Regions from separate parts of the Flavobacterium sp. GW823-FHT04A11 genome, predicted to be linked through region 1. Evidence: riboswitches for the same ligand, from Rfam matches in the RefSeq annotation. Region 1 holds a riboswitch; the other holds the start of a gene.
What was found. A riboswitch is a leader RNA that binds a small molecule or an ion and turns the genes downstream of it on or off. The one in region 1 is predicted to bind S-adenosylmethionine.
Positions count from the first base shown of each region.

Region 2: another riboswitch for S-adenosylmethionine. It lies ahead of AC3QL1_RS18920 (aminotransferase class V-fold PLP-dependent enzyme); the one in region 1 lies ahead of AC3QL1_RS07505 (alpha/beta fold hydrolase).

Region 1 is NZ_CM179503.1:1,705,488-1,712,997, reverse strand. It holds gene thrA (bifunctional aspartate kinase/homoserine dehydrogenase I) at 1-619, opposite strand, end outside; gene AC3QL1_RS07505 (alpha/beta fold hydrolase) at 621-1,604, opposite strand; SAM riboswitch class I at 1,684-1,792, opposite strand; gene AC3QL1_RS07500 (hypothetical protein) at 1,981-2,181, opposite strand; gene AC3QL1_RS07495 (homoserine dehydrogenase family protein) at 2,805-3,893, opposite strand; gene AC3QL1_RS07490 (O-acetylhomoserine aminocarboxypropyltransferase/cysteine synthase family protein) at 4,097-5,401, opposite strand; gene AC3QL1_RS07485 (hypothetical protein) at 5,473-5,658, opposite strand; gene metK (methionine adenosyltransferase) at 6,420-7,510, shown strand, end outside.
Region 2 is NZ_CM179503.1:4,427,228-4,434,737, forward strand. It holds gene AC3QL1_RS18915 (S8 family peptidase) at 1-661, shown strand, start outside; gene AC3QL1_RS18920 (aminotransferase class V-fold PLP-dependent enzyme) at 906-2,378, opposite strand; SAM riboswitch class I at 2,605-2,704, opposite strand; gene AC3QL1_RS18925 (LLM class flavin-dependent oxidoreductase) at 2,886-3,908, opposite strand; gene AC3QL1_RS18930 (hypothetical protein) at 4,022-4,516, opposite strand; gene AC3QL1_RS18935 (helix-turn-helix domain-containing protein) at 4,744-5,601, opposite strand; gene AC3QL1_RS18940 (sialate O-acetylesterase) at 5,817-7,277, shown strand; gene AC3QL1_RS18945 (metal-dependent hydrolase) at 7,455-7,510, shown strand, end outside.

The sequences.
Region 1 (7,510 bases):
AATAATTAGCAATTAACGAAGCGGTGTAATTACTTCCATTTCTTCCTAAAGTTGTGGTGTCGTTATTGTTGTTTGAACCAATAAAACCCGTTACAATATTTACTGTAGAACCGTTATGTTCTTTAAAATAATTAACTACATTTTTCTTCGAAAGCTGTTCCAATGGCTGTGCATCACCAAATTTAGAATCCGTTTTTAGCAATTCTCTTGCATCAACAAAGTTGGCCGGAATTCCTTTTTCTTTCAAAATAGAAGTCAGTAATTTAGCCGAAAGCAATTCGCCTTTAGACAAAATCTGATCTTTGATTTTATTACTGTAATCGCCAATTAAGCTTACACCTTCAAAAAGTTTTTCTAAAATTGTAAATTCTTCAGATAAATCAACTTGTGGATAATCTGAAATCTGATAGATTTTAAAATTTTCGAATAAGGGTTTATAATTTCCGTTTTTGGCGGCAATTTTTAAAATATAATCCAATTCATCTGTAGCGTCTCCACGGGCAGAAACTACAACGGCAATTTGCTCACCCTGATTTACTTTATCTGAAATAATTGAGACAACTTTGTTAAGTCCTTCCCCGTTTGATAATGATTTACCTCCAAATTTTAATACTTTCATTTTATTTTGCTATTGTTTCTGCCTTAAAAATATCGGCAAGTAAATGATCTAATTGTTTGTACTCGATTAAAAAAGCGTCATGTCCGTGAACTGAATCTATTTCGTTATAAAAAACATTGTCTTTGAACTTTTTTAAATCCTGATAAGTTTCTCTATTTTCTTTTGCCGTAAAAAATAAATCAGAATTGATTCCGATAATATGAATTGTGGCGTTTGTTTTTGATATTAAAGCTTCGAAACTCTCACTGTTTCTGGTAATATCTATGGTTTTAAGCAATTGGTTCATTAATTTATATGAAGCCAACTGATATCTTTTCTGCAATTTATCTCCGTGATGTGCCAACCAGCTTTCTATGTTAAAAACAGAAAGATTTTCATTGACAGTACGTTGAAATTTTTCTTTGAATGATTCCGGAGATCTGTAACACAACATGGCGTGAATTCTGGCGTCTTCGATTGGTCTTGATGAATTGTTCAGAATTTGTTCTTGTAAAAAACAATTGGCAATCATCCAGTCTGTCGATTTCCAGTCGGCTGCAATTGGTATTAAGTTTTGAGTGATGTCTGGTTTTAGAGCCAGCATTTCCCAGGCAATTCCACCACCAACAGAACCGCCAATAATACTATGAACCTGCTCTATATTTAAAGCATCAAGTCCTTCGATAAAAATTCTGGCAATATCTCTGGTTGTAAAATCCTGGTAGTTTTCTATAATAAAAGAATCTGTCCCGTTGCCCGGAACATTGAATGCAAGAACGGTATATTTATCGGTATCAATTGTTTTTCCTTCGCCAATTAAATCGCTCCACCAGCCGTTTTCGCCGGTAACCTGAGCATTTCCTGTCAAGGCGTGATTTACCAAAACAATAGGAGCGCTATGCAATGGCAAACCAGAAACGGTAAAGCTTAAAGGTAACGAACGGTAAAGTGCACCATTTTCGGTGGTGAAATTTTGTATGGTAAAAGGGTTTGGTATATTTTCCAATTTCAAATCTGTTGTATTATTGATTTGTATCTGGAAATATTAGAAAGAAAAAACTAGTATGAAACTAGAAAAATTCTTGTTGTTATCTTTCCACGTTTGGGCGTGGTAGAATGCAGCACCTTCTTCGCTTTACCGAAGGGTTGCTAAGGATTCATCGGGTCTAATCCCTCGTCCTTTCTTTATAACATTTCAATACGTTTTTGAACTTAAAGGTGCAAATTAACTACTAATTTCTTAAACAAACAAATTTTATCGAAACTGATTGCTCAATTTCTTAAAGATAATTCAAACTAAAACTGTTGTACGCAAAAAATTACCGAACGATTTGCCCAGTAAAATTAAGCAGGTTATCCCCTATTTTATGATGCTTTTCGATTTAAATAAAAAGCGTTTCATTTTCTTTTGAGTACATCAAAAACAATAAAGAATTTGGTTCTTTTTTCTCTTCTTTTATATCCGTTTCATTTATTCCAAATCTTGGATGAATCAATTCGTTTTTCGGCGGCGGCGGATTGTTTCTTTTAGTTCTGTTTTTCAATGTTGAAATTGTTTTGCTGATGTAGTTTAATGTGCTCATGATATTAAGTTTTAGTTTGTGTTGTGTATTTATCTTTATTATTCGTTTATTCTTTTGTTAAGCCTACAGAATGAAATAAAAAAACCCTTCTGGAACGGAATACCAAAAGGGTTTAAGTTTTTCAAACTCATATACTTTTAGTATCAACAGACGCGCACGCAAATAGATGCGACAGAGAACATCTTGTTCATCTGTAGGGATTTATTCATCTGTGATTTATTTATTATTTTAAATTCTTGCATTTTCTTATAAAATTAAAAAGCCTCCAAAAATTATTGAGAGGCTTTTGCATATATTTTTATTGTATTCTTACAATTTAAGCAAAAGTCTTCCCAACGGTTTTATCCGAAACGGCGCAAAACATTTTATAGATATTTAAGTGCATTGATTCAGTAGCTTTTGGGTTTAACAAATATGGGAATATTATTTTAATTACGCAAATAAAAAACAATAAATTAATACGAAAATCCGACAAAAAATTACTTTTTCGCGATATAAAACATCTTACAAATTTTTTGTTACACAAAAACAAGGTAAAAACTTACAAATAGTTGCTATACATCTTATTATTTCCACAAATCAGTTTATCAAAGAACATTTTAAAGTTTTTTTTCAATTCGGCATTAAAGCCAGACTGCTTCTTTATTTTTAATTTTTTCAGCCACTTTCAAAATGTCAGTTATAATTCCCCTTGAAATTGCCTGTTTACAAGCCGAAGCACTTTGAATTACGATAGGAACATCTGCATAAGATTGTGTATAAATTTCGAAAATCGTATCCGAACCTTTTAATTGTCCGATGGCAGTTGTTGCCGGTTCTGAAATTAATTTTACCTCTAAGGTGTTTTTTACAACATCAAATTCACCTACATACCTCAAAACGTGATTATCGGCCTGGGTGATTTTTGCAATTTTAAACGATTTATCAATGGCATCTTTATTAAGGATTCCGTTTTTCTCTAAATGTTCTTGTGTAATAAGAGGATTGATTTTAATATCCGAAAGTTCAAAATCTTTCCCAATTTCTCTGGTAAGAATCAGTAGTTTTTTGGCTGTATCATTTCCGGATAAATCTTCTTTAAAGGTAGAACGCATCAATCCTAATAAACTGGCATCTTTTAAAACAGATGAAAAAGTAGCCTCTTCATTCGAAAACCGATTAAAAACATAACTCAGATTATCAGAGAAAACACCTCGTATCTTGGTTATCTTTTCTCCGGAATAATATAAATCTCTCAATGTTTGCAAAACAGGAAATCCGGTATCGACTGAAGTTTCATAAAGAAACTCTTTGTCATACTTTTTAAGATTTTCTCTTATTTCTTTATAAAGGTCAAGCGGAAGCGTATTCGCTTTTTTATTGACAGCCACAATATTGAATCCGTTTTGAATCAACGTATTATAATGACTTATTAATTCGTCGCTCGCTGTAGCATCAACTGCGATTAGATTTTCGAATTCATTTTCTTTCGCAAATTCTATAATATCTTCTACTTTAAAAGGAACAGCCAATTGCACAAAATTGGTTTCCCAGGCATACCCAACGCCTTCTTTCTCGAAAAAAGCAACGGTAGAATTGGTGATAATCGGAAAATGAAAATCGATGTTTTTACTTTGCAGAAAAAAATCCTGACTTTCAATAATCTGATTAATCAAAGTGCTTCCGATATTTCCAATTCCAAAAAGGATAATATTTATTTTAAGCTTTGACATAATTTTTAATTTATTGGGGGTTGATTAAACCATATAAGTGATATAAGTTCCTTTAAATAGTATCAAATATTCATAATTTAGACGCAATGCTGTGCGTCTCTACTTATATGGTAAAAAAATATATGTTGCGTTTTTTCATAAAAAATCACCTCTAGCAAAACTCACTTGCTAAAGGCAATTTTTCAAACAAAAAACAAAAAAACCTAATTCTTATTAATGCTATATTGTGATTGTGTCACATTTGCAAAAACTGTTTTTAAATCGGCGATTAAATCTTCGATATCTTCAATTCCAACAGAAAGTCGGATTAAATCTTTTGAAACTCCGGTTTCCAATTGTTCCGAATCTGTCAATTGCTGATGCGTCGTACTTGCCGGGTGAATAATTAATGATTTTGTGTCGCCAATATTTGCCAATAAGGAGAATAGTTTGGTCTGGTCTACTACTTTTTTAGCTGCATCAAAACCGCCTTTTAATCCAAAAGTGATAATGCCGCTTTGTCCTTCCGGAAGATATTGTTTGGCTAAATCATAATATTTATTGGTTTTTAAACCCGGATAATTTACCCAAACCACCTCATCTTGTTTCTCCAACCATTCGGCTAAAGCCAAAGCATTTTCGCTGTGTTTTTTAATTCGGATTGGCAATGTTTCCAATCCCTGAATAATTTGAAAAGCATTAAACGGACTCAAAGCTGAACCAAAATCACGCAATCCTTCAATTCTTGCTTTTGCAATAAAAGCAGCATTTCCTAAAGCTTCGTGATATACTAATCCGTGATATCCTGCAGAAGGTTCTGTAAATTCAGGGAATTTTCCGTTAGACCAGTCAAAAGTTCCGGCATCGATAATGGCGCCTCCTAATGAAGTTCCGTTTCCGGCGATATATTTAGTTAAGGAATGAATAACAATATTCGCTCCGTGTTCAATTGGTTTTAATAAATACGAAGTCGCCACTGTATTATCTACAATAAAAGGCACTTTGAAGTTTTTGGCTTCCGCCGAAATTGCTTTCAAATCCAAAACATCTAATTTTGGATTCCCCAAAGATTCTACAAAGAAAGCTCTTGTGTTTTCTTTGGCTGCTTTGGTGAAATTTTCTGCTCTTGCCGGATCAACAAATGTTGTCGTAATTCCTAAACGAGGTAAAGTCACTTTTAATAAGTTATAAGTTCCGCCGTATAAACTATTTGATGCCACAATGTGATCTCCCGCTTTTAGCAAAGTCAGGAAAGTTGTTGCAATTGCCGATGCTCCGGAAGCTGTAACAACCGCTGCGATTCCGCCTTCAAGCGCTGCAAGCCGTTGCTCCAAAACATCATTTGTTGGGTTATTTAATCTCGTGTAAATAAATCCTGCTTCGGCCAAACCAAATAAATTAGCGGCATGATCAGCATTATTAAAAACATACGATGATGTCTGATAAATTGGCACTGCTCTTGTGCTTCCGTTTTTAGTTACGTCGTGTCCTGCGTGTAATGCGTTTGTTGCGAATTTTTGTGTGCTCATGATTTCTTAGTTTTTTAAATATTGTTAATAGTATATATTGTGGTTGATATTGATTCTTAATATTGAATTGGTTAAACAAAAAATTCTTCTTCTTCAAGCTCATACATTTGAAACAGTAATGATTTTTGACTTGTCATATAGTGTTCCGGATTATAATGTGAAGCTCCGTTGGTTGATTCTTCAGCATTATTACTTTTTTGAGAATCTGTTCTTAATAAATATTGAAATGCGATTGTATTTATATCTAGTGTGTTCATGATTTTTAATTTTAATTGTTGGAAATAAAAAAGCCCTTTCGGATGGCTTACCAAAAGGGCTTATAGTTTTAACTATAACAAAGATTTTATCTTTCACTTTCGGCAATAGCAAGTCTGGATGCACATACACATCTTACAACACATCATCATTTTATTTACTATTGAATTCATTTTATTTTTTGTTTCACCATATAAGTGATATAAGTTCATTTTAGTTTTTAGTATTCTTAAGCAAAACTTATATTTTCTTATATCACTTATATGTTTAATTTTTTTTATACTTTCAATTTAGATCAAAAAAAAACCTCCGCGATTGCAGAGGTCTTATTGTTATTTTTAGATTTAGATACTAAACAATAGTGCACTCTGCGGAAGTTTCCGGCATCATGCAACACATATTTTTAATTACTAAATTCATTTTTCCTATTTGTTTTGTTTGGCAAATGTGGGAACTTTTTTTCAAACCACCAAACAAAAATTGATTTATTTTCCATTACCCTATCAAATTAGTATATTATGTTAAATTTCTGCTTAGAAAAATAAAAAATGTTCAACTTTAATTTGCAAATCAAAATGGTTTTGTACTTTTGCACGCGAATACAGAGGAAAAATTTGAACTGATTGCAACCTCTTCATAATGAAATGGTTCGTTATGAATACTGAAAGATTGATTTCGGTAGTAAAAAATGCTAAAGCAGGAAATCTCCTTTAGCCTTTTTCAGCAATTATTTTCCTCGCTTAATTTTAATTTAATAATTATTATGGCTTATTTATTTACGTCAGAATCTGTTAGTGAAGGGCATCCAGACAAAGTTGCAGATCAAATTTCGGATGCATTAATTGATAACTTCTTAGCATTTGATGCTGACTCAAAAGTAGCATGTGAAACTTTAGTTACAACTGGTCAGGTAATTTTGGCCGGAGAAGTAAAATCGAATACCTATCTTGATGTGCAGCAAATCGCTCGTGAAGTAATCCGTAAAATTGGATATACAAAAAGCGAATACATGTTTGAGGCAAATTCTTGTGGAATTTTATCAGCAATTCACGAACAATCTGCAGATATTAATCAAGGTGTAGACAGAGCTAAGCCAGAAGAACAAGGTGCAGGAGATCAGGGAATGATGTTTGGTTACGCAACTAACGAAACTGAAAACTACATGCCATTGGCTCTTGATTTATCTCATAAATTATTACAGGAGTTAGCTATTTTAAGACGTGAAAACAAAGAAATCACTTATTTACGTCCGGATGCTAAATCTCAGGTAACTTTAGAATATAGCGACGATAACAAACCAACCCGTATTGATGCGATTGTAATCTCGACTCAACACGATGATTTTGATGAAGAAGCTACAATGTTGGCTAAAATCAAAAAAGATGTTATCGAAATTTTGATTCCAAGAATCATTGCTAAAAACCCAACGCACGCACATTTATTCAACGATAAAATCAACTATCATATTAACCCAACAGGAAAATTCGTAATTGGAGGACCTCACGGAGATACAGGTTTAACAGGAAGAAAAATCATTGTTGATACTTACGGTGGAAAAGGAGCTCACGGTGGTGGTGCTTTCTCTGGGAAAGATCCAAGTAAAGTAGACAGAAGTGCGGCTTATGCTACACGTCATATCGCTAAAAACTTAGTGGCTGCAGGTGTTGCTGACGAGATTTTAGTACAGGTTTCTTACGCTATCGGAGTGGCTCAGCCAATGGGTATTTTCATTGAAACTTACGGAACTTCTAAAGTAAATTTAACCAACGGTGAAATTGCTAAAAAAGTAGAAGAGTTATTTGATATGCGTCCTTACTTTATTGAACAACGTTTAAAATTAAGAAACCCTATTTA
Region 2 (7,510 bases), 2.4 Mb from region 1:
AGATAATTTAGAATTTAAGGAACAAACCACAAACACAAATTATATTTATACTGATGGAAAAATTTGTACTGTTGTTCCTGTTTTTGACAATAGCGAAGGAATCAAAAGTGAGTCAACTTTACAATATGTTCAAAACTCAAATTGTTATTTCGAATTAGCTTTTGCGGAAATTTATGAGGAAGACAATGTGAAAATTAGTGCCAGTCTGTTTAGTTTGTATAATATTAAAAGGATTGATCTGGTAAAAATAACGAATGATACAGAAAATGTTCTGAGCTCCATAAATGATATCAATTCAAAGACATTTTCTTTTTTGGATGATGCGCCAACCAAGGGCAGTAATAAATATAAAATCAATATAATTTTAGAAAACAATAAGGTTATAAGTTCCCTAATTCTGGACACTCATTATTTAGGCGATGATTTGTTTTTTGTCTACCCAACGCTATTAAGCAAAAACGAGGAATTAAATATTGAAGCCAAAAAAGAGGAAAGCGCTGTTTTCTATTTGTACAATATTGCAGGGCAAAATACTATGACTTCTCCGTTAGTTTCTAAAACCAATAATATCAATCTAAAAAATACTGCCTCAGGAATTTATATCTATAAAATAATTACAAACTCAGGAGAAATGCAAACAGGGAAAATTGCAGTTTTTTAAGGTGTTTATTTTCTGAAAAACTTAAATGCTGTTTTTTTAAACACATAGAAACATAGCTTAGCTTTGTTGTTAAAGGCGTCTCAACCGTTTAAACGAACATAGCTTTGCTTTGTGTTCCCAAAGTTGAAACTTCGGGCTATGTTGCTGAACTATGTGTGAGAAACTAGTTTCTTTTGATTAGCTTTTACACAAACAGAAAAATCTATGTTTCTATGTGTTTAAAATTTGACGTTAGATTTGCATTTCAATCTAACTTAAACCATTCCTGCACTTCTTCGCTTATGTTTTCTTTTAAGTCAATATTTTCAAATTCATTTGTCGCTGGGTTATATTGATACTCTTTCTGCCATTTTTTATAATGCAAAGCAACTTGCTCAATAGCATCGCAGATAAATAAAAGTTCGTCATTTGTCATAATCGGGTGCAGTGACAGACGTACCCAGCCCGGTTTATTGGTTTGGTCTTTCTGAAGCAATTCGTTTGTAATCGCTTCTGATTTTTTTTCATTAATATTAAAAAGATAATGCGCATACGTACTGGCGCAAGACCAGCCGCCGCGAACCTGAATTCCGAAACGGTCATTTAAAAGTCTCACGATCAAATTATAATGAATGTCTTCGATTACAAAAGAAACACAGCCAATTCGCTCTGTTTGTAAATCTCCTAAAAGAGACAAACCTTTTATTTTTTGAAGCCTCGAAAAACAAAGATCAAGCAGTTCTTTTTCTCTGTTTTTTATATTTTCGACTCCCATTTTTTCTTTTAATTCTAATGCCAACGCTGTTCGAATTACCTGCAGGAAACCCGGAGTACCACCATCTTCCCTCACTTCTATCACATCGCTGTAACAATATTTCCCTAGCGGATTGGTCCATTTTACATTTCCTCCGCCGGGATTATCCGGAAAATCAGATTTATATAATTTTTCGTTGAAAACCAAAACACCGCAGGTTCCGGGTCCGCCCAGGAATTTATGAGGAGAAAAGAAAATGGCATCCAACTGCTGTTCCGGATCTTTTGGATGCATGTCGATTTTGACATACGGTGCCGAAGCTGCAAAATCAACAAAACAAAGTCCGCCGTTTTGATGCATGATTTTGGCTAATTCATGATAAGGCGTAATGATTCCCGTAACGTTTGAGCAAGCTGTAAATGAACCAATTTTCAAACTTCTGTCAGCATATTTTTTTATTTCCTGGGAAAGTATACCGGGATCCACCAAATTATTTTCGTCGGCTGGCAAAATCACAACTTCAGCATTTGTTTCGTACCACGGAACCTGATTTGAATGATGTTCCATGTGCGTGATAAAAATAACCGGTTTATCCTCTTCATAATTCGTTCGCAAACCCATTATTCTTTGCAATTTTGATAAAGCCGCCGTCATTCCCGTTCCGGTTGTAACCAAAACATCCGATTCATTGGCATTGACCGCTTTTTTGATTATTTCCCTCGCATATTGATAAGCATACGTAGAAGCCTTGCCGGTTTGGCTTGAAAATGAATGTGTATTGGCAATCATCGGACCTACTTTATGGAGCATAATTTCTTCGATCGGGCCGTATAATCTTCCGCTGGCAACCCAATCTGCATAAAGCAGATTTTGTTTTCCGTAAACGGATTTAAAAGTATGATCCGTGCCTATTGTGTTTTCTCTAAATTTAGAGAAGTAACACTCTAATTCAATTGGTTCTATCGTTGTTTCAGTAGCATTCATTTCCTTATCCTTTTTGTAATTAATCTTATTTTTCTAAAAGCAATTTAAGCGTAGACTGTAATTCTTCTCCGTGAAGGTTTTTTGCATTCGGAAAACTGCAAGATTATTTTCTTCAGAAATTAAATTGAAAGGCTTAGGTTTGGCTTGTAAAAGATGTATTTCGGTTTTCATTTAAAAAATAAATAATTTTAATAATGATGACCTTATTCAGATTTTGAGGAAATCTTTCTTATCTGTCCGCAACAGCGGAAGGATTTAGCACCTTATTTGGCAACAGGTTGCTAAGACGTCACAGGGCCTATTCCCTCAGTCTTTCTGGATAAGTATCATACAGAAATTTTCTGTGATGCAAATATAATATATTAATTCTATCAAATTAGTATAGTTTAAAATATTTTTTGAATTTTATTTTAAAAAGTTTCTGTTTTAAGATTAATATTGCTTTCGTAAAACAAAAAAAGCCTCCCAATATAATTAGAAGGCTTTGTTGATTTTGATTTGAAAATTTTATCTCCACCCAAGCGCTGGAGCAATATGTTCTAATATGGATGACAGTACATGTATATTGTAGTCAACGCCCAAAGTGTTGGGAATTGTTAGCAATATGGTATCGGCTTCCTGAATAGCTTCGTCCTGAGCCAGTTCTGCGATGAGTTTTTCAGGTTCAGCTGCATAACTTTTTCCGAAGATTGCTCTTTTATCTCTTTCGATATTTCCAAAACTATCAGAACCTCTGCCCTGATCTCCAAAGTAATATTTGTCCTGATCGGTAATCAGTGCAAAAATAGAACGGCTTACCGAAACGCGTGGTTCATGCTGATGTCCGGCCTTTTTCCAGGCATCTTTATACAACCTGATTTGTTCTGCCTGTTGTATATGGAAAGGTTTCCCGTTTTCGTCATACTTCAGGGTTGAACTTTGCAGGTGCATTCCGTTTTCGGCAGCCCAGATAGCAGTTGCATTCGAGGCAGCTCCCCACCAGATTCGGTTTCGCAATCCTTCAGAATGCGGTTCTATGCGCAATAAACCCGGTGGATTTGGAAACATAGGAAATGGGTTTGGCTCTGCAAATCCCTCACCGTTTAACTTGTCTAAAAATTCCAGAGCTTTTCTGCGTCCCATATCGGCATCTGTTTCACCTTCTAAAGGTTCATAACCAAAAGAACGCCAGCCATCCATAACTTGTTCCGGTGATCCCCTGCTGATTCCTAATTGTAAACGTCCTCCTGAAATTAAGTCAGCAGCACCGGCATCTTCCACCATATACAGCGGGTTCTCATATCGCATATCAATCACACCGGTTCCAATTTCTATTTTACTGGTTTTAGCACCAATGGCCGAGAGTAAAGGAAAAGGTGATGCCAGCTGTGTTGCAAAGTGATGGACTCGGAAATAAGCGCCGTCCAAACCGATTTCTTCTGCAGCAACGGCCAAATCAATAGATTGAAGCAATGTATCGCCTGCTGTACGAGTTTGATAGGAAGGATGATTGGCCCAGTGACCAAACGATAAAAATCCTATTTTCTTCATAGATAGCATTATTATTAATTACTATTCCAAATATACGCATCATTATTGAGTGGGTTTATAACTTTTACGCAGAAAGTAATCAATAAGTTTGCTTCTCTTTTTAACGTCTTACTTTACAAAACGACTGTTCTGTTGATTTTTTTCTGTTTCATAAACTGATAAACAGAACCTGCAATAAAAAATAACAATAAAACAAGAAGCGTATTGCCAATTGCCGGATCGCTGATGTCTTTTGCCAGCGGATGACCTACGGGAACTCTTGTAAAAGTTTCATTTACTGTAGGGATAAGCGACAGGAAAAAACTAAAAGACAGAAAGAAATTTTCAAAATAACGCGCTCTGCCGCTGGCTTTTTTCTTTGAGTAAAGAAAATAAGCTTCTACTACAAGGAATATAATAAAGATCGAAAAAGCATGTCCCGGATTAAAACCGCCGTGTTTTGATATTCCCAATGAAGTAAGTGAGGTAATAATTGTAGTGTAAAAATATATTTTACCTGATAATACGCCCAGATTAATTTTTCCATACTTAATATATCCTGCCAACGCCGCTACAATTGCAGCAACACCAATAATTGTGTGAAAAATGCCTAAATTTGATAATCCCATTTTTAATAGTTTAAGTTTGTTTTTGTTATGAAAGGTTTACTTCTCTTCAAATACACTAAAATCTGAAGGTAATTGATCCTGAAAGCAACCCCGCAAATCTCCGATAGAAGAAAGAGAACTGTTTTGCTAATTGGTTCAATTATTTGGCAATTTGGTTCAAAAAAAAATCCCTCAGTTTTAACTAAGGGATGCTTTATAATTATAATGGCTTTAACTATCTGAAAAAACTATTGCTTATTATTTGACTTTAAACGATAATTTGTGGGTGTAACAGCATATTTTCCGGTGAAACTTTTGGTGAAATTCGCCAGATCATTAAACCCGCAATCAAATGCGATTTCTGTAATTCGCTGATCTGACATTAATAACAATTCTGCCGCTTTTTCAAGCTTTTTTGTTTTGATGTAATTGGCAGGTGTATCGTGGTAAATTTTTGTGAATTCGCGCTTAAATGACGATATGCTCAAATTGTTTAATTGGGCCAATTCTTCCATGGTGAGCTGCGAAAATAAATGGGCTTCAATTATTTGTTTGAAAGTGTAAGTGGTTGGAGAAAAAAGCTGTGAAATGATGAGTTGTACCGCTTCAGAATTTTGTGTCTGAGACAACAGCAGTATAATTTCTTTTACTTTAAGAATTAAAATATCTTCGTTGATCAGCGATGGATTTTCAAAATAAAACAACAATCCCTCGATATATTTTTGAATCAGAAAGTCGTTGTTAATCTTTTCACTTGATTTTTTAGAGACTATATTCTTGGGCGACTGAAGCACTAATGGCAATTCTCTGTCGTATATTTTTTTTAATATTTCCGGATAAAAAGTTACAATGACGATCTCGCAATTGCTTTCCGTATTTGAATTCTGAACTTGTTTTCCGGAATGAATACAATTTAGAAATAAGGAATAGTTTGTGGGCACATTTACCTGTTGCTCATCGACTACGTATTGAAATTCTCCCTTTAGAACATATAAAAAACAGGCTTGTTCTGTAACCGGAAAATCAAATTTAAAAGGCGGCGTTAATTCTATTTTCTGAATTAATGTTTTACCGTATAAATCGTGTTTTTTATAGTCGTTTACCATGAAAATTATATGTCTGAATAGATGTCAAAGATAATTTATAAAACAATATTTTAGGCAATTCATTATTCAGAAAAAATTCAGGATACAACAGGATAGATACAGCGGCCTGTTTTTTTACATTTGAAATTATCCGGGTATCAACAAAGCATCTCATTAGAAGAAAAAAATGGCATCAGATACTTTTCGACACCAACAACTTTATAAAACAGAAAAATATGTGTTCCAACAAACTGACTTCTTTATCATTAAGCATTTTTCTTCTATGTACTTTCAATCTTTTTAGTCAGGTTACACTCCCGAAAATTCTGGGACACAACATGGTTTTACAACAGTTAAAAGAAGTACCGGTGTGGGGAACCGCGAGTCCGGGCGAAAAAATATCGGTAGATTTTGCCGGACAAAACAAAACAACGTTGGCTGACAAGTCCGGAAAATGGTCCCTGAAACTCAAACCGATGAAAGCATCGTTTGCACCACGCGAAATGACCATTAAAGGAACCAATACAATTGTTCTTAAAAATATATTAGTTGGCGAAGTCTGGCTTTGCTCCGGCCAGTCTAACATGGAATATGCCATGCGAAAATACAGTAAATTTCAAACAGCTGTAAAGGGAAACAAACCTCCGGAAGATGATTTGAATAAGGCAGATAATCCTAATATTCGCATTTTTCTGGATCGTCGAAAATATATGGAACCAAGTTCTGAACATCTTGGCTGGGATTCGGCAATGGGAAAACCGTTAGTTGACTTTTCGGCCGTGGGGTATTATTTTGCCAAAGATTTGTATTCAAAATTACATGTACCCATCGGAATGATTTCTGCAGCAGTACCGGGCAGCCGAATCGAACCGTGGATTGAAGCTTCGAAAATGGAAATTTCTCCTGTAATGAAAAACGGAAAAACGTTGGATAAACTTAGTAATGATGGCGGTGATCCGGGTAAATTTTACGAGACGATGATAAAACCTCTAATTCCTTTTCAGCTTAAAGGTATTTTATGGTATCAGGGAGAATCAAATTGTTTCCTGAATGAAAATATCCGTTATGCCTACAAGTTTAAAACATTGATAGAAAGCTGGCGAAATGACTGGAATGACAAAAAATTGCCTTTTTATTTTGTTCAGATTGCTCCTTACGCCTATTCTACGACCAAAGATGAGCGCCCGCACACTGCTGAAAATCTTCCTGAATTCTGCGAAGCACAAAGACTTGCTTTGCATTTAAAAAATACCAGTTCAGTTGTTATAAGCGATTTGGTCGACAGTATCGCCGATTTGCATCCGGGATACAAATGGGAAGTCGGACGCCGATTGAGTCTTGTTGCCGCAAATAAAGCTTACGGACAAAAAAATGTCGTTTATTCAGGACCTGTTTACAAAAAAATGGAAATAACAGATCATGCTATTGCAATCACTTTTTCAAACACGGGAAGCGGTTTGGCAAGCCGTGACGGAAAACCGCTCAGTTGGTTCAGCATTGCGGGAATTGATGGAAAATTTGTTCCGGCAAAAGCAGCAATAAAAGACAATCAAATAATTCTTTCCGCGCCTGAAGTTCCCAATCCGGTTTCTGCCCGTTTTGGCTGGAATGAAGCCGCTCAATCCAATTTTATCAACAAAGAAGGACTTCCTGCCGTTCCTTTCAGAAGTGATAATCCGTGGGACAAACTTTTTTGATTCAATACGTAAGTGAAATTGATAAATCATTTTTTAAATTTATATTATATTCTATAAAAAGGATTGCCTTTGAATAAGAAGTGTGGTTTTTCAAAATCTAATCTTACTTCTAAATGGCACATTACTTGGATATTACTATATGATATTATTGTAATTATAAATTCTAAATTTTTTATTATGAAAGTAACTTACTACGGCCATTCCTGTTTTTCAGTTTTTACAAATGGCAAGAA